Regions from separate parts of the Pseudoalteromonas sp. SIMBA_162 genome, predicted to be linked through region 1. Evidence: predicted binding sites of a transcription regulator. Region 1 holds the regulator's gene; each other region holds the start of a gene.
The links. Region 1 encodes sigma-54, which starts transcription at its own class of promoters, with help from an activator protein. Its sites were predicted from a motif close to GTTGGCACGNNNNTNGNNT; they were not measured.

Region 1 (7,377 bases):
CTTTCATCGTGGCATTTGTTACTATTCGCGCCATTCCTATTTTGAATAACTGGCTTAATACAATGGTTACCTCGTTTGTTATTTTGATTCTTGGTTTTGCAGCCCTAGTTTGGAGTGCTGACAGGTTTGTTTATGGTGCGGCCGCACTGGCTAAAAACTTTGGCGTACCAACCTTAATTGTTGGTTTGACTGTTGTTGCCATGGGCTCATCAGCACCTGAAATGATGGTATCAGCCTCTGCTGCATTAGCTGGAAAAACAGACACAGCGGTAGGTAACGCAATTGGCTCAAATATCACAAATATTCTACTGGTATTAGGTATTACCGCTTTATTTAGGCCTCTTAGCGTTTCTTCAAGTACATTAAAACGTGAAATCCCGTTAGTGCTTATTGTATCTCTAGCTACTTGGTATATTTTTTCAGATAACTACTTTTCGCTTGCTGAAGGCGTTGCCTTATTAATTGGTTTTGTCGTCTTTATTGGCGGGCTGATTATTGTTTCGCTACGTGCTAAAAATCAAACAGACCCATTTGTATCAGAAGCATGTGATGAAGTACCCAATGACGTACCAACAAAAAAAGCAGTAATTTGGTTAGTTATTGGTATGGTATTACTCCCTGTCAGTGCACATTTTTTAATAGAGTCAGCGGTTGATATCGCAAAATATTTTGGCCTAAGCGATTTAGTCATTGGCTTAACAATTATTGCAATAGGTACAAGCTTGCCCGAGCTTGCAGCTTCAATTGCAGGGGTTCTTAAAAATGAAGATGACTTAGCACTGGGTAATATTGTTGGCTCTAATATTTTTAATATTCTTGCCGTGCTGCCTTTCGCAGGCATTATCAACCCTTCTCTTATTGACCCGTCTGTTGCTAACCGCGACATACTTATTATGATTGGTGCCACGGTTGCACTTATTATCATGTCATTGAACTTTAGAGGTGCTCAGCGCATCAATAGAGTAGAGGGCGGCTTATTGTTAATCGCTTTTTTAGGCTACCAAGGGTATATTTTCAGTCAAGTAGGGTAAGTAATGGCAACGCTAAATTTTATTGAACAAGGCCTACGTGTATTAGACATAGAGCGCCAAGCATTGAGTGATATTGCACAATATGTGGATGAAAATTTTCATCAAGCATGTCAGTTAATATATGACTGCCAAGGGCGAACTATTGTTATAGGCATGGGAAAATCGGGTCATATTGGCAATAAAATAGCGGCGACTTTAGCAAGTACTGGCAGCCCTGCATTTTTTGTACACCCAGGTGAGGCAAGCCATGGCGACTTAGGTATGATCACTAAAAATGATGTGGTTATGCTAATTTCTAATTCTGGTGAAACAAGCGAAGTCCTCAATATAATTCCTGTTTTGAAGCGCCTTGGCGCAAAAATGATAGCCATGACAGGTAACGCAAGCTCAACAATGGCAACGCTTGCAAACGTACATATTTGCATAAAAGTTCAAAAAGAAGCCTGTTCGTTAGGCTTAGCCCCTACAGCAAGCACAACAGCAACACTTGCAATGGGCGATGCCATGGCGGTTGCACTGTTAGAAGCCCGCGGTTTTACAGCTGATGACTTTGCGCTATCTCACCCCGGCGGGAGTTTAGGTAAACGTTTACTGCTGACCCTAAAAGATGTCATGCATAGCGGTAAAAACACACCTATTATTAACGTTACGCAAACTATAAAAGATGCACTGATAGAAATGTCGGCAAAAGGCTTAGGCATGACAGCCATAGTTGATTCTCAGCAACAACTTGTAGGGCTATTTACCGACGGTGATTTACGTCGTATTTTAGAACAACGAATTGATATACATACAACACAAATAGATGTTGTAATGACCAAGTCCTGCACAACGGCAACGCAAGATATTTTGGCCGCTGAAGCACTTAATATTATGGAGCAAAAGCGTATTAATGGTTTAATCATCGTTAATGAGCAAAACCACCCTATTGGTGCATTAAATATGCAAGACTTACTAAAAGCAGGAGTATTATAAATGCAATTTGAAGAGCTCTATCAACCATTGAGTGAAGACGCAAAAGCACGTGCAAAAAAAGTAAAGCTACTTATTTGTGATATTGATGGTGTGTTTTCTGATGGTCGCATTTATTTGGGTAACCAAGGCGAAGAGCTCAAAGCATTTAATACAAAAGATGGCTTTGGCATTAAAGCGCTAATTAATAGCGGCTTTGAAGTTGCGGTAATTACAGGACGCCACTCAAAAATAGTACAACAGCGTATGACAAGCCTAACAGTACAACATATATATCAAGGCCAAGAAAATAAGCTACTCGCTTACGAAGAACTAAAAACAAAGCTCAATTTAAATGATGAGCAAATTGCCTACATTGGCGATGATGGCCCAGACATGCCAGTAATGGAGTTAGTAGGGTTTGCTGTTGCAGTAAATGACGCCCATCCGCTAATAAAACGTTTAGCGCATTATACAACAAAAATGCTAGGTGGCTTTGGTGCAGTGAGAGAACTTACCGACCTACTAATGCTTGAAAATAACAAACCTTTGACCACAAAAGGGACTAGTTCATGAATGCAGCGCGCATAATATTAAGCGTTTTATTCATCAGCTGTATGGTTTGGCTTTGGTACCCTTATTTCACACAAGTAAATTTACCACAACAAACCGAAGCAGACATAATTGCAAAGCCCGATTACACAGCCATAGAGCTAAAACAAACAGCGTATGACGAAAATGGGAAAATCAGCCATAAAGTAACGGCAGCGCGAATGGAGCTATATCAAGAATTAGGGTTTACCTTTTTTGATAAACCTATTTTTACGCTATACAACGACAAACAAACATGGCGAATTAACGCTAATGAAGCAACATTATACGAAGGCAGACAATTAATATTAGAAGGTAACGTTGTTGCTAGTAATTTAACTGATAACGCAATGATAGATAAAATTAATGCTGATAACATTCAGGTAGATATAAAATTACTAACGATGCAATCAGAGCAGCCTGTCATTGTTACAGGGCCCAATTTAAAAATCACCGGTAAAGGCTTAGAAGCCGATTTAAAAACCGAAGTGATAAAATTAATTAACCATACGCGAACTATTTATTATGACCAATAAACTATCAACACTCTTTATTATTCCAACATTTTTACTTGCATTAGGTACTAATGCCGCTGAACCAACAGCGCCAATTTCTGCAAATCAAATTTCGATTAGTGCGGATAAACAAGAGGGTCAACTAAAAGAAAACGTAGGTATCTTCGAAAAAAATGTTGAAATTATTCATGGCGACAGAAAAATTACCGCAGACCGCCTTGAGGTTCACAAGCGCGATGAGCTAGGCGACAACAAGCAATTGTTAATTGCCACAGGTACGCCTGCATATTTTGAAGAAAAACAAGCCGACGGCACAATAATGAGCGCCAGCGCTAATGAAGTTAGGTACGATGTTTCAACGCGTTTTTTAACATTAATTGGAGATGCAGAGATATCTCAAGCTGGGCAAAAAATGAATGCAAAAAGCATTACCTACGATATAGAACAGCAGCTTATTAGCGCCGAAAAAGATGAAAGTTCAACAGACCGTGTACACACTATCTTAGTGCCTGTGGAGCCTAAAAAAAATGACAAAGGCCAACCATGAGTACATTAAAAGCAGAGCTACTAGCCAAAAGCTACAAAGGCCGTGAAGTTGTAAAAAATGTGGGCTTAGAAGTTAAAGCTGGAAGTATTGTAGGCTTGCTTGGGCCAAACGGCGCAGGTAAAACAACAACCTTTTACATGATTGTAGGCTTAGTCCCTAGCGACAAAGGCAAAATATCTATCGATGATAACGATATTACGCTTTTACCTATGCACAGTCGTGCTAGATTAGGCATTGGCTACTTACCACAAGAGTCGTCTATATTTAGAAAATTAACAGTGTATCAAAACTTAATGGCTATTTTAGAAACTCGAAAGGAGCTCACTAAGCAAGCCAGAGAAGATACATTAAATAATCTATTGGATGAATTTAGCATTCAACACATTCGCGATAGCAAAGGTATGGCATTATCGGGCGGAGAACGTCGCCGAGTAGAGATTGCACGTGCTTTAGCCGCAGATCCAAAGTTTATTTTGCTAGACGAACCATTTGCCGGTGTTGACCCTATCTCAGTATTAGATATTAAAAAAATTATTGAACACCTGAAAAACCGTGGGATTGGCGTATTAATAACAGACCACAATGTAAGAGAAACCCTTGATGTTTGCGAAAAAGCCTACATTGTTTCTCATGGGGAACTGATTGCTTCTGGTACCCCTGAACACGTATTAAATGATAAAACTGTACGCGATGTATATTTAGGCGAGCAATTTAGGCTGTAACATTTACGCCTTATTTATAAGCATCTGCTAGTATTAATTATAACAACTTAAAAGGATTGTTAGAGATACATGAGGCAATCACTACAGCTGCGCATGGGCCAGCAACTTACAATGACACCTCAGTTGCAACAAGCTATTCGCTTGCTGCAATTAAGTACATTGGATCTTCAGCAAGAAATACAAGAAGCGCTCGACAGCAACCCATTACTTGAGGTTGAGGAGCAAGACTATGCCGATGATCTTGCGGGCAAAAATGAGCAAAAAGCAGATAATGATGAAGTTACAGTAACCGTATCTGCAGATGAAGCCCCTAGCGAGTATGAACAAGACAGTGGTGAAGCGCTTGCTAAAGATACCGTAAGTGACGACATGGCAATGGATGTTAGCTGGGATGAGTATATGAGTGCAGCCCCTGCATCATCTTCAGGCCCAATGCCTGAAGATGAGTCTATATATCAGGGCGCATCAACTGAAACGCTTCACGAATACTTAATGTGGCAATTACAATTAACGCCATTTAGCCCTACAGATGAAGCCATCGCTATTGCTATTGTAGAAGCGGTGGATGATTCAGGCATACTGACACTCAGCTGCGAAGAGATTTTAGAGAGCTTTAATCAAGATAACGACGATGACGTTGAGGTTGAACTTGACGAAATAGAAGCGGTTTTAAAGCGCATTCAGCTATTTGACCCAGTGGGTATTGCGGCACGTAGCTTACAAGAGTGCTTGTGTATTCAGTTAAATCAATTTGATAAAGGCACGCCTTTTATTGATGAAACAAAAATGATTTTAACAGAGCACATTGATTTGTTAGCTGCTCGTGACTACCGTACATTAATGAAAAAAACGAAGCTCAAAGAAGATGAGCTTAAAGAAATAATGACACTTATTCATACTCTCAACCCTAAGCCTGCAGACACAATAGTACGAGAAGAGTCTGAGTATGTAATACCTGATGTGTCAGTTAAAAAAATTAAAGGCCGCTGGATTGTAGAGTTAAACCCAGACAGCATGCCAAAAATTCGTGTAAACAGCCAATATGCAGCGATGTCGCGTACAGTTAAATCAAGCGGCGACAGTCAATTTATTCGCTCACATTTACAAGAAGCTAAATGGTTTATAAAAAGCTTAGAAAGTAGAAATGATACACTTTTAAAAGTAACTAACTGTATTGTTAAACAACAACAGGGCTTTTTTGAACACGGCCCAGAAGCCATGAAACCGATGGTTTTAAATGATGTTGCCGAAATGGTAGAAATGCACGAATCAACAATTTCGCGCGTAACTACGCAAAAGTATATGCACACACCGCGTGGAATATTTGAGCTTAAATACTTTTTCTCAAGCCACGTAAGTACCGAAAATGGTGGAGAATGTTCATCTACGGCAATACGTGCACTTATTAAAAAATTAATCGCAGCAGAAAACTCAGCAAAACCATTGAGTGATAGCAAAATTGCGGATATATTGGCTGAGCAAGGAATTAAAGTAGCGAGACGTACAATCGCAAAATATCGCGAATCTCTGGCTATTCCACCGTCAAATCAGCGAAAGAGCCTGATTTAAGACGCTAAACAAAGAGGGTAATGCTTATGCAACTAAATTTAACTGGTCGTCATGTAGAACTAACTGATTCATTAAGAGACTATATAAATACCAAATTTGCGAAGCTAGAAAGGCACTCTGATCATATTAATAATGTTCATGTCATTCTTGATATAGAAAAATTAAATCAAAAAGCAGAAGCAACTATTCATGTAAGTGGTGCTGAATTATTCGCATCCACTGAACATCAAGATATGTATGCAGCTATTGATTCATTGATTGACAAGCTTGACCGTCAAGTAATTAAACACAAAGAGAAGCTTGCTCGACACTAATATGATGAAATTAAGTTCACTTATATGCCAGGACTGCAGTAAAGCTGCGGTCCTTTTTAATAGTAAAAAAAGAATTTTAGAGTTTATTAGCGAGCTGGCTCACGATAAATTACCGTATTTATCTCAACAGGATATTTTGGGCGCTTTATTAACCCGCGAAAAGCTAGGCAGCACAGGGATAGGAAGAGGTATTGCTATTCCACATGGCCGAATGAGCGGCGCACAAGAACCTTTAGCATTGGTGTTAGTAAGTGAAACACCGATTAATTTTGATGCTATAGACAACCGCCCTGTTGATATTTTTGTTGCACTCATCGTACCTGAAGGCGATAACCAACAGCATTTAAAGACGCTAGCAACGATAGCTGATAAACTAAAAAATAAAGAATTTTGTAAGCAGCTTCGCTGTGCTAAATCGGATGCTGAGTTGTATCAAATTATTGTTGACCAATCGTAACAAATTTAAAGGGTGATTAATGGAGTTGATTATCATAAGTGGCCGTTCTGGTTCTGGTAAGTCGGTTGCTTTACGCGTTGTTGAAGATCTAGGTTATTATTGCGTAGATAACATTCCAGTAAATTTATTACCTTCTTTGGTAAGAAGCGTTTCTGATAACTACGATAAAATTGCCGTTAGTATAGATGTGCGAAATTTACCAAAAGAGCAAGATGAGTTTAATCACATCATCGAATACTTACCGGGTTTTACAAAACCAACGCTGTTCTACTTAGACAGTGAAGATCAAACCCTTATTAAACGCTTTTCTGAAACCAGACGCTTACACCCTTTATCAATAGATTCACTTCCGCTTGATTTAGCCATAAAAAAAGAAAAAGAACTTCTCGATGTGCTAATTACGCGCGCCGATTACATGATCGATACCAGTGAGCTAAGCGTTCATCAACTTGCTGAATCAATTCGCGAAAAAATATTAGGTAAAAAAGACAAGCAGCTAATTGTTACATTTGAATCTTTTGGTTTTAAACATGGCATTCCTAAAGAAGCAGATTACGTATTTGATGCGCGTTTTTTACCTAACCCGCATTGGGAGCCTGAACTAAAACCACTTAATGGCCTAGACCAACCAGTAAAAGATTATTTGGCTAGCCACAGCATAGTTCAAAAATTTACATGGC
Region 2 (7,377 bases), 110 kb from region 1:
TAGGGATAGAAACATTAACAACCAAACCTGGCAGCTCAACCGTACCTACACCGGGATTTGATGTTCGTATACTCGACATGGACGGTAATGAATGCGCAGCTAACGAACAAGGGGCCGTAGTTATAAAACTACCTTTACCACCCGGATGCTTACCCTCTATTTGGCAAGACACAGCCCGCTTTAAAGCCAGTTATTTAAGTGAATACGAGGGCTACTACCTCTCTGGCGATGGCGGATATATAGATGAAGACGGCTACTTATTCATAATGGGCCGCACTGATGACGTTATAAACGTTGCAGGCCACAGACTTTCTACCGGCGAAATGGAAGAAATTGTAGCGGCTCATCCTGCGGTTGCCGAATGCGCTGTATTTGGTGTTAACGACCCACTAAAAGGCCAGCTCCCAATGGGCATGATTGTACTTAAAAATGACTTTACAGGGTCAAGCGAAGAAGTCGAAAAAGCACTTATTGCCTCAGTGCGCAATCAAATTGGCGCCATAGCGTGTTTAAAAAATATAGTTAGCGTAGAGCGCTTACCTAAAACTCGTTCCGGAAAAATACTACGTAAAAACTTACGCCAACTTATTGATGGCGACGAACTACAAATACCTTCAACCATAGACGACGCGAGTATTTTTGAAGAAATAAACCAACAACTTACTATGCGTTAGTCCAACCAAACAAAGCCACTTTATAATTAATAAAAAGTGGCTTTGTTTATTAGGACATGGGTATACAGAGAGTTAAAAAGGAGTTAACTGAAACAAATAAGAGAATGTAGGTAAACGCTTAGTCACTTTTTAATAACAAACAGTGATTATAAATATAGGCTCAATAAAATTTTACCTCTATAATGATAACTAAATGTAAATTATTTTTTAAAAATCAAGGTCTAAATATGTTTGTTTTAAGTTCAACCTACTCGATATTGAAAAACGAAAATGACCAACTAAAAAAAGAAATTGAGAGTTTACGTAATAAAAATACAACGCTTATCAATGAAAATACTTCTCTAATTGAAGAGTTAAATAACCCAAATAATAATGAAGATCATAGTTTCACTCACTCATTACTTTCCAGCTCTATAAATGGTGTTGCTCAAATCGAAGATATAAGACAAACCGTATTGGGCTCTTACTCTAAAATTGATGAAGAAAACAAAGTAAGCGATAAGATAAACACCCTGCTCGAAAAATCAAATAGCTCGCTAAATCATATTGTCAAAGAAATGGATTTAATGACCAGTAAAATGGGAAGCATGACTGAAAACATTTCAGGCCTAGCTAGCATGGCCGGTAAAATCAGTACGTTTGTTTCAACAATTAGTAAAATATCAGATCAAACAAATTTATTAGCACTTAACGCTGCTATTGAAGCTGCCCGTGCGGGTGAAGCTGGCCGAGGCTTTAGTGTTGTAGCAGATGAAGTAAGGGTGCTAGCAACAAACACGAATAAGTCAGCGCAAGAAGTGGCCGACCTAGTAAAAGAAATTATTAACAAAACAGATGAAACAGTGGTATCAGTAGAAGGTATTAAAGAAAATAGTTCGCACCTAAGTGATAATTTTGATGCACTGAATACCGATTACACTTCAATTATCGATTTTTGTAACAACATGAAAAATACGATTTCTCAGGCTGCTACGTTGTCGTTTATTCAAACCGTTAAACTAGATCATGTTGTATGGAAAGGTGACATTTATGCAGTAGCAAATGGCCAAAGCAACAAGTCAGTTAATGACTTTAGCGACCATACAATGTGCCGATTAGGCCAGTGGTATAGTTCAGAGCAGTCTGCCGAATTTAAACACACCAATGCATTTAAACAATTAGAAAACCCGCATAGTGAAGTACATAAAAATGGTGTTGCGGCTCTGCACTCAATTCAAAATGGCGATAAAGAATCTGCAATTAAGCATATTCATAAAATGGAAGCAGCCAGCGAACGTGTGATGCATTTACTCGATGAGATTTGTTAGCCCCAGCTAAGCACTAATGAACAAGCTATTAAAATGATTTAAATTTTAATAGCTTGGCTTATAAGTTAGTCTTTAATTTTAACCTGCACTCTTTTTTTATCACATGTATAGATTGTTTAAAGCGCCCTGTTTAAAACTGTAATAATAAGTAAGAAACTGTTTAGCTTACGTAAAGCAATGTAAAGGAACGTCCAAACATTAAATAGGTCAGTTAATGTTCAGTTTCAGAGGTTAATATTAAGCTTAGTTATGTAACAACATAAACGAGGCACACTATGAAACTTACATTTTTACTATCGGGTATAATTGCCATTAGCGCGCTTTCAAGCACCGCAATTGCAGCGCCCAACGAGCGAGAAGCTCATAAAAATTATAAGCACGAAAACCCTAAACGCATTGAGTATAAGCGCGATGAACGTCGCCATGAAAAAAAACTACGCATAGAGCATAAAAAAGAAAAGCGCCAAGACCGTAAAAAAGAAAAGAACAAGCAAAAAAAGCAGCAAGAAAAGCGTAAACAACTACGTTTCGACAATCATAAATATAACTACCTAACTAATAGGTATAAGCCGCGTTATTACAAAGAAAATAGATACATAAGGCACTTGCCAAGAAGAAGTACCTCTATTTGGTTTAATGGAATTTCATTTAGCTTTAATGACGGCATTTACTACCGAAAAGCTAAAAAAGGCTATCACGCTGTGATGCCACCTCGCGGACTGCGCATTAAAAAACTTCCTAGACATTATTCGCGTATGAAACATCGCAACACCACATATTATGCTTATCAGAACGTTTTCTATATTGCCGATAACGGCGGCTATAAAGTGGTAGATGCGCCAATAATTCAGCGCAACAAAGCTATTAAAATTGGCAACGTCTTCGACTATAGCTTAGGGCAAGTTTACGATGAACTACCATCGTCAGCTGAGCCAGTTACCATAAACTCTCAGCAATATTTTAAATACAACGATATTTACTTTTTGCCACAAATAAATGGTGACGAGATACAATACCTAGCAATCAGCTTAGGCTGAGCATTATTTAACTACTTAACCTGCCTACAGGTTAAGTAGTACTTTATTAATATTGATTTCAGCAATCCTCCTATAAAATTTCCTTTTGTAATCCCCCGTTCTAAAAACATAAAACGTTTATTTAGTGAACAATTTTAATTTTAGCTCCGTATGTCTGTTTAATATTTGTAAATAAAGCGTTTATGACCTAAACCTAAATAGAGGCTTTATAGAGGAGCTCCACTTATGCCTACAACAAAAACAATTGAAAAAAATACCGAATTTGCTCGCTGTATAGAGTGTAACAAAGTAGATACGTTCGCTGCTTTTCACTGGTTAGCACTTGCGTTTAAAGATATGACCCGAGCCCCGTTACTTACTGTAATTTATGGCCTAGTGTTTAGTATTATTCCTGCAGCTATTATCTACTCTGCATTTTTTGCACAAAGCGTATTTGTAATTTTACCCGCCACTGTTGCGTTTGTTTTAATTGGACCCGCTTTCGCAGCCGGCCTATACGACGTAGCATGGGAACTCGAAAAAGGCCACAAACCCACTTTTAGGCATTCGCTAAAGTCGATGTTTAGAAACCCAGTTGGAGAGTGGGGATTTGCAATATTATTACTCGTAATAATGATTGCGTGGATGCGCATTGCCGCCCTTGTTCATGCTTTATACCCTAACTACGCTAACCCAACATTTGAAGAACTGTCAGCATTTTTAACGCTTGGTACAATTGCAGGTGGCGTTTTACTCGTGTCTGTTTTTTCAGTGTCTGCATTTACACCACAAATTATGATGGAAAGACGCGTAGACATAATGACAGCTATCGTCTCATCTATTAACGCCGTTAAAAATAATTTTGCGCCAATGGTTGTTTGGTCAATATGTATTTTCCTAATGGTTGCGCTTGGTTTTGTAACTGGGGCTGTTGGGTTTATTGTGATTATGCCACTACTTAGCTATGCAAGCTGGCACGCATACATTGCAGTAATCAAAACTAAAAAAGCCAGAAAATACGAATAGTTAACAAACATTAACTTAACTTGTGCCACGATCTGGTGAAACTAGTTTGTGGCACAAATAATACTTTTCCCCTCCTCCCTGCATTTAAGTGCCCCGATTTTTTTAAAAAGTCATAATTAAACATCCTCACTTTAGTAGCTATACTTTTTAGCGCCTGATAAAGTAATTTTTACTGTATTAAACATAATGACTTAAGGCACCTAATGGCAAATCAATTTAACGTTCTGGATTCCCGGTTGCAGTTATGCTGTGGGAATGGCGGGTATACTCGCGAGGGTTTTTGCTATGTACCAGACTCTGATCGCGGTAATCATAGTGTGTGTGCAATTATGACCGAAGAATTTTTACAGTTTTCGAAGTCACAAGGTAATGATCTCATAACGCCCAATCCACTTTACGATTTTAAAGGCTTAAAAGCTGGCGACAAATGGTGTTTATGCGCAATAAGATGGCTTCATGCGCAACAAGCAAACGTTGCGCCGCCAGTAATCTTGCAGGCCACTAATAAAAAATCGCTTGAAGTAATACCGCTTGAATTACTAAAGGCACATGAATACACCCGTTAAAAATATTCTAGTTTAGTTTCAGCAAATCTGTTTGGTCTGCAAATTTTACAAAAAGATGCAGACTTTTCATAACCACCTCATATTAATAAAAAACCAAACAAAAGCAAAAACACAAGCGACTGATTTAAAACAATTTTATTTAGTTTAACTTTCGGCATATTGATTGCTTCATACAATTATCACGTATTTATTACGTAAAGGACTACGTGAAAATATTAAATAGTTAAGTAGGAGAAGTTATGAGCAATACAAATAAGCAAGCTAAATTTACTGCACCAGGTATGAGCAACGAATCAGCTGAAAAAACTATCGCAGCCTTAGATAACCGCATGGTTGCACTTATAGATCTTCAATTAACACTAAAACATATTCATTGGAATGTTGTTGGTCCTAATTTTATAGGTGTGCATGAAATGCTAGACCCTCAGGTTGAAGCTGTGCGCGAAATGACAGATACAATAGCCGAGCGTATTGCCACTTTAGGCGGCATACCAGTAGGGACACCTAAGTCAATTGTTGACCGCCGTACATGGAACGAATATTCATTAGGTAAAGGACTTGTTACCGAGCATTTAGGCGCTTTAGATAAAGTGTACAACGGTATTAATGCCGATCACCGTAAAGCCATCGAAGCGGTATCAGATTTAGACCCAGTATCTGAAGATATGTTAATAAGCCAACTTGCCGATCTTGAGCAATTTCAGTGGTTTGTAAGAGCACACATAGAGTCAGCTACTGGTGAATTAACGCAATAATACCTTTATTACCTAAGTACCTTAGCCCAGCATTTTTGCTGGGCTTTTTGTTTAAATCATAAAACAAAATATCACTAAGGTATTTGAGCCGTGCAAGAACTTGTGGCATAAGAATTAACCTACTAGTATCAGTAAGTAGTTTTCAATATTGGTACAAATTAGTATGATAAGTTTTAATACCCCTAAACAATTTTGGCTTTTTTCTTTAATCTTTTTATCAGCCTGCGGTTCAGGCAGCAGTAATACCAAAGTTCCGCAATCAAATACAAGTGAAAGTCCGACTCCAATTACACAAAACAATATCGAAGATAATTACAACATTATTATTTATGGCAATAGTCACAGCAGTCAGTTAGGGCGGATCATTGAGCATATAATCGAAAACCAATACCCAGATAAGTCAGTTCAAACAACCACAGTGTCGGGACCTTTTTTAGATAATATTGTGAGTATTAGGGCAAACGTAGACAAACTTAAAAACAAAAATCTAAGCCATGCCATTTTTCAAGGCCAAAAATACTCTCAGTCTGGTTTAACAACTTACCCTACTGATGCCGCTGAGCATTTAATTTCATCAGCCAAGGCACAAAATATTACACCTATTTTATTTCCTGAACATCCACAAAGAGGCAACCCTGAAGAAGGCCAGCGTGTATACGACTTACATTTATCAATAAGCGCTAAACAACCTAGCTGCGTAGCTCCTATTGGCCTTGTTTGGAACAGGCTTTTAGTGTTAATGCCAAATGCAAAACTACATATGGATGATGGCAACCATGCCTCTTATGCAGGCAATGTATTAACAGCAATGACTTTTTCAGAAATAATTACTTCACGACCCGCGGATATCATGAAATTTGACCCAACTATTAATTTATCAAAGCAAGAACAAGCTCTATTTGGTCAAGTAGTTACCGAAGTGCTTAATTTATATCCTGCTTGTGGTGTAGGCTAATCTAATTATAAATCTATTTTTGTGTTTTAAATTTTTTACTTTAATTAAAAATAAAATGTCAGGTTATTCTCATTGTTATCGACTAATAACATAACAATCAAAAGGAGAGTAATTATGAATACATTAACAGTAACCCCACTACATAGTTTACCCGCTAATAAAGCTAATCAATGGCTTAAAGACGGTTTTTCACTTTTTAAGCAAGCACCTGTAAAACTTTTTTTATTTTTACTGCTTCCTTTAATTATTGAAGGTATTTTTCAAATACTACCCGCCCCTTATTGCATGCTAGCCTCCAAATGGGCTGCCACTTTTGTAGGCAGTAGCGCTGTTATCGTCATTCATCATCTGGCCACTCATAAAGTATTTTCATTAAAGTCGATTTTTAAAGCTAAAAACTGGCTAAGCATGATTCCGCTTTCAGCAATTTTAGCATCTGCTTTTTTTATTCAGTTATTTGTAGCAAAGCTTTTACTAGGAAATGATGGCATAAATTTACTTTTATTTTCGCAGCCTACTGAAGTTACCCAATGGCAACTAGGTATTATTTTTGCCTCGATTATTCCTGTTACACTGCCTGTCAGTTTTGCAAGCTATTGTGTTTTACTTGGTGAAAAAAACGTACTGCAAGCATTAAAAAGTAACCTAAATGCTTTTTTCTATGCGTTTAAACCAATGTGTTTAATCGCGCTAATTTCTTTCTTAAGTCTATTGTTAGCTCCTTATACTTTTTTATTGAGTGCGATTATTACGGGTCCTATACTCACGTGTATAAGCTATATTGCTTACAGAAGTGTATTCATCAAAAACAAGGAAGCCTAGTGGAAAAAAGGGATCATATTCATGAGATACTACTGCAATACGTACCTTTAATGGCGCGTATTGCTGCAACACATGAAGCAGACCAAGCACTTAGAGAGGACCTACTACAAGATATATCGTTAGCTGTTTGGCATGCAGTAGAAAACTTTAGAGGCGATTCAAGTATGAAGACCTTTATTGCTAGGGTCGCACACAACCGTGCTGTCGATCATGTTTTAAAAGAAACACGTCGCCAAGATCGTCATAATTTAAGCGA
Region 3 (7,377 bases), on a different contig from region 1:
CTTAAGTAATCAGGCTATCACTGTATTAAAAAGCCCTTGCAGGTTTAACCTGCAAGGGCTTTTTTGTGCTTTTTGTTTATTAACAATAGTTAGCTCACACAGGGTGCTCTATATTAAAGGCTTCTAATCTTAATTTTCCTGCAATAGCGATACATGCCTAATTCATTAACACATAAATAAGCTGAATAACTAAAGACCCCATCACTAATGGCCAAATATACTTGCTGTATTTTGTCGCCCCTTCCAGCCCCATTTTGCTTTGATACTTTTCAAGTAATGGGATCAGTATTGCCAATGCTACAAATAAACAAACTAAAATAATAATTACATTCATTGGAAAGCCTTTTTATGGTACTTCGCAGCCTTTAGCGCTTTCGTATAAGGCATACCAATGCTCTCGGCTTAAATGGACATTTATAGCCTCACACGATGCCTTAATACGCTTAGCGTTAGTAGTGCCAATAATGGGTTGAATCGACGCTGGGTGGCGCAGTAGCCATGCAAGTACAATAGCCTCTGCAGAGGTACCATAAATTGCAGCAAGTTTATTTACTAAAATACTAGTATTGATATCGGCTTGCGACGCATTTGATAAATCACCGCCGGTATACAAACCTTGGCACAAGCTCCCCCAACTTTGTATTTGAATGTCAAAGCTGCGGCAATATTCAATGTTACCAGGCGTAAAGTTAATGTCATTCCCGTCGCTATTGCCAGCATACAAGCCTTCATCTATAAATTGATGTTTTTGTAAGCTGGCCTCTATTTGGTTAGCTACAATAGGCATATCAAGAGCATGCTGCAAAAAGTTCATTTGGTGTTGCTGCATGTTTGATACGGCAAAATGTTTTACTTTACCACTTTCTTTTAAACAGCTAAATACACGTGCAACTTCATCAACTTCCATTAAAGGATCTGGGCGATGTAACATGAGTACATCAAGGTATTGCGTATTTAATCGCTTAAGTGAGTTTTCTACAGACTGTTCAATCCAATCGGCTGAAAAGTCATATCGCTTAGGCCCTTTGTCATCAGCAAACTTTATACCGCATTTAGACTGAATGTATATGTGCTCTCTAAGCTCTGGGCGCTCACTGAGTGCTTGACCAAATACCTGCTCTGCTTTGCCAAAAGTGTATATATCTGCGTGATCAAAAAAATTAATACCGCCTTCAATCGCGTTATCAATGCACTCGTGGGTTTGTTTAAGGTGTATGCTGGTAATCGGGTCTTTATTCCAACCGCCTCCCAACCCCATACATCCAAATACAAGTTTACTAACATTAGGTAAGTAGTGAGCTAATGGAGTGTGAAGCATAATGACTATCCTTAAAATTGCGAAGAGCCACCACTTTAAACAAAAACTTCAAAACAAGAAACCATTAACGAACAGAAGTTTCAGACAAAAAAAAGCGCAGTAAACTGCGCTCAATGGTTGGTTGAAATCTAAAATCAATTTAGCCAACAAGTGCCAACAAAATACCTGCGGCAACAGCACTGCCTAAAACGCCCGCCACATTAGGGCCCATTGCGTGCATAAGTAAAAAGTTATGTGGGTTATTTTCAAGCCCTACTTTATTAACTACACGCGCAGCCATAGGAACGGCTGACACACCAGCGGCACCAATTAACGGGTTGATAGGTGTTTTAGATATTTTATTTAAGCCTTTAGCCATAAACACACCTGATGCTGTACCAATACCAAAAGCAAGCGCACCCAGCACTAAAATACCAATAGTCTCTACTGTCAAAAAGTCATCTGCAGCGAGCTTAGAGCCAACCGCCAATCCTAAAAATATAGTTGTTATATTGATAATTTCGTTTTGCGCACTGTTACTTAAGCGGTCAACAACACCCGACTCACGCATTAAGTTACCCAAACAGAACATACCTACTAGCGGTATTGCCGCTGGTAAAAACATGGCAGTTGCAGTAAGTACCATAAGTGGAAAAATAATTTTTTCCTTTTTAGATACTTTACGTAGCTCAGGCATTTTAATTTGGCGCTCTTCTGGTGTTGTGAGTGCACGCATAATAGGAGGCTGAATAATTGGAACTAGCGCCATGTATGAATAAGCAGCTACCGCAATGGCACCTAATAAATCAGGCGCTAATTTTGAGGCTAAAAATATTGCCGTTGGACCATCAGCGCCACCAATAATAGCAATAGCCGATGCATCTTGAAGGGTAAACTCAAAACCCGGAATAAAGTTGAGTAGAATAGCGCCAAATAAGGTCGCAAAAATACCAAACTGAGCCGCAGCTCCCAGCAATAACATACGAGGGTTTGCTATTAATGCACTAAAGTCAGTTAGTGCACCAACCCCCATAAATATTAATAGTGGAAAAATACCGGTATCTATACCCACATAGTAAACTGAGTACAAAAGCCCACCAGGGTCTGATAGTCCAGCAACCGGAATATTAGTTAATATCGCGCCAAAGCCAATTGGTAATAAAAGCAGTGGCTCAAAGTTTTTAGATATCGCTAAAAACAATAACAAACAGCCTACTGCAATCATTATCAAGCCAGGAAACGTAAAGTTAGCAAGGCCAGTAGCCTGCCAAAGGTTTAAAAGACCTTCCATTTACATTTACTCCTTAAGCCAGCGCAATAATTGCGTCGCCCGTGGTCACTGAGTCACCCTCAGACACAAGCACTTCAGCAATGGTACCAGTATGCATTGCGCGAACCTCAGTCTCCATTTTCATGGCTTCCATAATCACAACAACATCACCTTCGTTTACAACTTGGCCGGCTTTTACTTTTATTTTAAAAATATTACCTGCTAAAGGTGCATTTAACGTTTCACCCGAAGCCACCGAAGCAGACTGAGGTAAGTGCTCAGAATCTTTTAACGTTACCTCTTTAAGCTCACCGCCTTGCGCTACTACAACGTCGTAAACCTTACCGTCTACCTTAACGCTATATTGCTCAGCCTTAACACTGTTACCTTTGGCTGACACCTTAGCTGGTGACTTACTTGAATTATCTTCTACGCTAGGGACTGGTTCGAACGCATCTGGGTTGTTACGGTTTTTGATAAACTTCAAACCAACCTGCGGGAACAGTGCATAAGTAAGTACGTCGTCAATTTTATCATCAGCGAGTGTTAAACCTTGTTCTTGCGCTTCTTTTAATAGCTCAGCTTCAAGCGTTTCAAGTTCAGGCGCAATATTGTCAGCTGGGCGACACGTAATAACGTCGCTACCATCAAGTACTCGCTCTTGTAGCTCTTTATTCATTGGAGCTGGAGTTAAACCGTACTCACCTTTTAATACACCTGCGGTTTCTTTTGTGATTGTTTTGTAACGCTCACCGGTTAATACGTTAAGTACTGCCTGCGTACCTACAATTTGCGACGTTGGCGTAACAAGTGGAATAAAGCCTAAATCTTCGCGTACACGCGGTATTTCAAGTAGTACTTCGTTAAGCTTATCAGCGGCACCTTGCTCTTTAAGTTGGTTTTCCATGTTAGTTAACATGCCACCAGGTACTTGAGCCAATAAGATTCGTCCATCAACCCCTTTAAGGCTACCTTCGAATGCAGCGTATTTTTTACGTACATCTCTAAAGTAAGTAGCAATTTCTTCAAGTTGGTTTAAATCGAGTTCGGTATCGCGTGCGGTACCTTCAACAATCGCTACAATTGTTTCTGTTGCTGAGTGACCGTAAGTCATACTCATAGAAGAAATAGCGGTATCAAGCATATCAATACCGGCATCAATAGCTTTTTGATATGTAGCGGTGCTTAAACCTGTTGTAGCATGGCACTGCATGGCAATTGGAATAGACACCGTTTCTTTAAGCGCTTTTATAAGCTCTTCTGCATCGTACGGTTTTAATAAACCCGCCATATCTTTAATACAAATTGAATGACAGCCAAGCTCTTCTAGTTGCTTAGCTAAAGTTAACCACATATCAAGTGTATGAACAGGGCTTACCGTGTACGAAATAGTACCTTGAGCATGAGCACCTACTTTTACAGCCGCTTTAATCGCAGTTTCTAAGTTACGCACATCATTCATTGCATCAAAAATACGAAAAACATCAACACCGTTTTTGTGTGCGCGCTCAACAAACTTTTCAACAACATCGTCAGCATAATGGCGGTAACCTAATAAGTTTTGACCGCGTAATAGCATTTGCTGCTTAGTATTTGGCATCGCTTTTTTAAGCGCACGAATACGCTCCCACGGATCTTCACCTAAATAACGAATACAAGAATCAAAGGTCGCACCGCCCCACGATTCAATTGACCAGTAACCTGCATCATCTAATTTACTTGCAATCGGTAGCATGTCATCTAAGCGCATACGCGTGGCAAGTAATGACTGATGCGCATCACGAAGAACCAATTCTGTTAATTTTAATTTAGCCATGTGTGTGCCCCTTATTTGTTATTTGATTTGTACTGAGCAATGGCAGCACTAATAGCAGCGATGTGCTCATTTGGCACACCTTGAGATTTAAACGATGGTGACTTAACTGGAGTCGCAACTTCAGCAGGGCTAAAACGCGCCACTAAGTTAGACATTATTGTAACTGCGCCAATTAATATCGAAAGAAAGACAAACACTCCAACCATACCTGTTAGCATTAAGCTACCAGCGGTTGTAAGTACAGCACCTATATCCATTTTTCTCCCCTTGAAACCCATATCGAAAATAAAAAGTCGATTTAGTTAAATATTTATTCACTAGATAATAACAAAACAAATATCTTTGTCTAGCCATTGTAAATTGGTAAAACCAATTAAAATAAAAATAACATATAACCAAATTTATTAACCACAGTAAAAACCCTTACTCATCAACACCCCATAATACACACAAAAAATACTCACTATATTTTTAAGCTATGGCTGAATTTCTAACAAAGCCGAATTCCCCGTACTTTACTGAACCTAAAATCACTCATAATATGTAGAAAAAAACAAACTTGTTAATTGGTCTTACCAAGAAGGGCTTTTTTAAGCACCCTTTAATTGCAACCTACACTTGTGTGTGAATAAGTTACACAACCCAACGTAAAAGTTACCAATCAAGCAAACTCAAAAACACAGAGAAAAAACATAAACAACTGATATTAAACAAAAATATATCATGGCACGCAACTAGCATTAACTATTGTGTACAAATTTGATAACCAAGGAGAAAACAATGTTACGCTGGACAATCACATTTTTAGTTATTGCTTTAATCGCTGCAGTGTTAGGTTTTGGTGGCATCGCGGGTGCCGCAGCTGGTATAGCAAAAATTATATTCTTTATTTTTATAGTACTTTTAGTTATTTCGTTAGTTTCAGGTGCGCTGCGTGGTAAATCGCCCAGGTAGGCATATACTCAACTAACACTACAATTTTATTTATTTACAAGGAATTACATTATGAACTCTACAACTTTAAAAACAGCACTAATTGGTCTTTTCGCAAGTTTTTTCATCATGGGTTGCCAAGATAACAACGCAGAAGAAGCCGGTGAACGTATTGATGAAGTAGTAACAGATGTACAAAACTCTGTTGAAGATACGTGTGAAGAAGTAAAAGAAGGCGTAAACGCTGAAGAAACTAACTGTTAATAGTTAGTATATTAAAAAAACGGCCACTTGGCCGTTTTTTTGTGCCCGAAATAAATGCACGCATTATAAAGCTGCTCATTTATAAGCGAACTTGCTAAAATATATAAAACGATTTTTAAAGCAAGGCACTATGTCATTTTCAACAACCTACACACTTGATAAACCCTACTTTTATGAATGCTTTGACGAGTCACTTCCTTACAGTAAACGCGCGCAGCCTAAGTATTTTTTACTGGTACTATTAGTTTCGCTTGGTTTATTTAGCATTTACGGTTTAGCTGATCATTATTTAGGAACATTTTTGATCATGGTTGCTGTACTCGAATGCGTTGCTTTTTATTATCGCAGGCCATGGTGGGTAACCAGACAAATGTTTAGCAGAGCATCAGGCTCAGAGGTTACACTCACTTTTGATGATGAAGGCATTAAATCGGCAAACCATTACAAAAGCTACCAGCTCGCTTGGCAAGACATCACTGACGTAATCGAAACACCACAGGGCTTATTGATAAAAAATAAAAACAACATGCAATATATCTCTAAGCAAATACTCACAGATGAAATGCTCGACTTTATAAACAAAAAAGCCACTCAATGAGTGGCTTTTTGGCTTAGCTAAATAAATTATTTAGTTAAGTATACGTGTTGATTAAGCATTGCCCGGATTAGGGTTAGACTTTTCAGCTTGTATACGCATGTAAATCTCTTCACGATGCACTGAAACGTCTTTTGGTGCATTTACACCAATTCGAACTTGATTTCCTTTAACTCCTAAAACGGTCACTGTTACTTCGTCACCGATCATAAGGGTTTCACCTACTCTACGAGTTAGTATTAGCATTCTCTTGCTCCCATGTTCCAATAAAAATTATAAGATTCCGCTTATCCATATTAATGAAAAATAGACTAAAAAGTAAGTAAAAACTCACTATCTATCTACTTTCCGTTAAAAATACTTTGTGTAATGCACGAACAGCCAGTTCGAGGTACTTTTCATCTATTAAAACTGAAACTTTAATCTCTGATGTAGACACTAAAACAACATTAATATTTTCATTTGCTAAGGCGTCAAAAAATAAACTAGCAACACCCCAGTGCGATTTCATTCCCATACCAACAGCAGATACTTTTGCAATGGTTGTTAGCCCGATTATATTTTCAGCACCTAAAGACACCTTTTGCTCGGTTAGTAACTCAAGTGCTTGCGGGTAGTCGTTCGAGTGCACAGTAAAAGCATAGTCTATTTTTTCAAAGATATGATTAACTTGATTAATCATATCTATTTCGATGCCGTTATCAGCAAAAAGTTTCAATATTTTTACAAGATTTTGAGTGCCGCTTTGCACACCCTGTACCTTAATTAAGCACTCATCAGCATTAAATGCAATACCCGAAACAACTTTACTTGGCATATCGTCTTCCTCAAACGTAATCAATGTTCCTTCATCGGGGTTAAAGCTCGAAAGCACCCTTAATGGAACATTGTGTTTACCTGCCGCCTCAACAGAACGAATATGCAATACTTTAGCACCTAAGCTTGCTAACTCTAGCATTTCAGCAAAGGTCACTTGGCTCATTCTTCGTGCGTTAGGTTCAACCCGAGGATCTGTAGTATATACGCCGTCAACATCAGTATAGATCTGACATTCATCAGCTTTTATAGCCGCAGCTATTTCTACAGCCGACGTATCAGTACCGCCTCTGCCAAGGGTTGTTATATTGCCTTCAACATCACGCCCCTGAAATCCGGCAATAATAGCAATACGGTTATGCTCAAGTTCATGCTTTAAACGTGTA

Region 2: a site for sigma-54 is predicted at 4,740-4,758, ahead of dps (DNA starvation/stationary phase protection protein Dps). Genes of this name have one in related genera too.
Region 3: a site for sigma-54 is predicted at 5,106-5,124, ahead of R0J88_RS16665 (DUF1328 family protein). Genes of this name have one in related genera too.

What each region holds. Positions count from the first base shown of each region.
Region 1 covers NZ_JAWJBQ010000006.1:180,834-188,210, forward strand. Annotated here, with positions in the region: gene R0J88_RS06670 (calcium/sodium antiporter) at 63-1,031, shown strand; gene R0J88_RS06675 (KpsF/GutQ family sugar-phosphate isomerase) at 1,035-2,006, shown strand; gene kdsC (3-deoxy-manno-octulosonate-8-phosphatase KdsC) at 2,007-2,558, shown strand; gene lptC (LPS export ABC transporter periplasmic protein LptC) at 2,555-3,109, shown strand; gene lptA (lipopolysaccharide transport periplasmic protein LptA) at 3,099-3,635, shown strand; gene lptB (LPS export ABC transporter ATP-binding protein) at 3,632-4,357, shown strand; gene R0J88_RS06700 (RNA polymerase factor sigma-54) at 4,427-5,926, shown strand; gene hpf (ribosome hibernation promoting factor) at 5,953-6,240, shown strand; gene ptsN (PTS IIA-like nitrogen regulatory protein PtsN) at 6,245-6,697, shown strand; gene rapZ (RNase adapter RapZ) at 6,717-7,377, shown strand, end outside.
Region 2 covers NZ_JAWJBQ010000006.1:69,329-76,705, forward strand. Annotated here, with positions in the region: gene R0J88_RS06095 (propionyl-CoA synthetase) at 1-674, shown strand, start outside; gene R0J88_RS06100 (methyl-accepting chemotaxis protein) at 902-1,981, shown strand; gene R0J88_RS06105 (DUF6515 family protein) at 2,257-3,018, shown strand; gene R0J88_RS06110 (DUF2189 domain-containing protein) at 3,244-4,023, shown strand; gene R0J88_RS06115 (DUF2237 family protein) at 4,227-4,589, shown strand; gene dps (DNA starvation/stationary phase protection protein Dps) at 4,829-5,344, shown strand; gene R0J88_RS06125 (hypothetical protein) at 5,508-6,299, shown strand; gene R0J88_RS06130 (hypothetical protein) at 6,414-7,121, shown strand; gene R0J88_RS06135 (RNA polymerase sigma factor) at 7,121-7,377, shown strand, end outside.
Region 3 covers NZ_JAWJBQ010000028.1:18,329-25,705, forward strand. Annotated here, with positions in the region: gene R0J88_RS16635 (peptidoglycan DD-metalloendopeptidase family protein) at 1-9, shown strand, start outside; gene R0J88_RS16640 (hypothetical protein) at 158-334, opposite strand; gene R0J88_RS16645 (aldo/keto reductase family oxidoreductase) at 347-1,318, opposite strand; gene R0J88_RS16650 (sodium ion-translocating decarboxylase subunit beta) at 1,458-2,588, opposite strand; gene oadA (sodium-extruding oxaloacetate decarboxylase subunit alpha) at 2,602-4,383, opposite strand; gene R0J88_RS16660 (OadG family protein) at 4,395-4,640, opposite strand; gene R0J88_RS16665 (DUF1328 family protein) at 5,164-5,337, shown strand; gene R0J88_RS16670 (hypothetical protein) at 5,389-5,580, shown strand; gene R0J88_RS16675 (YcxB family protein) at 5,711-6,178, shown strand; gene csrA (carbon storage regulator CsrA) at 6,230-6,421, opposite strand; gene R0J88_RS16685 (aspartate kinase) at 6,513-7,377, opposite strand, start outside.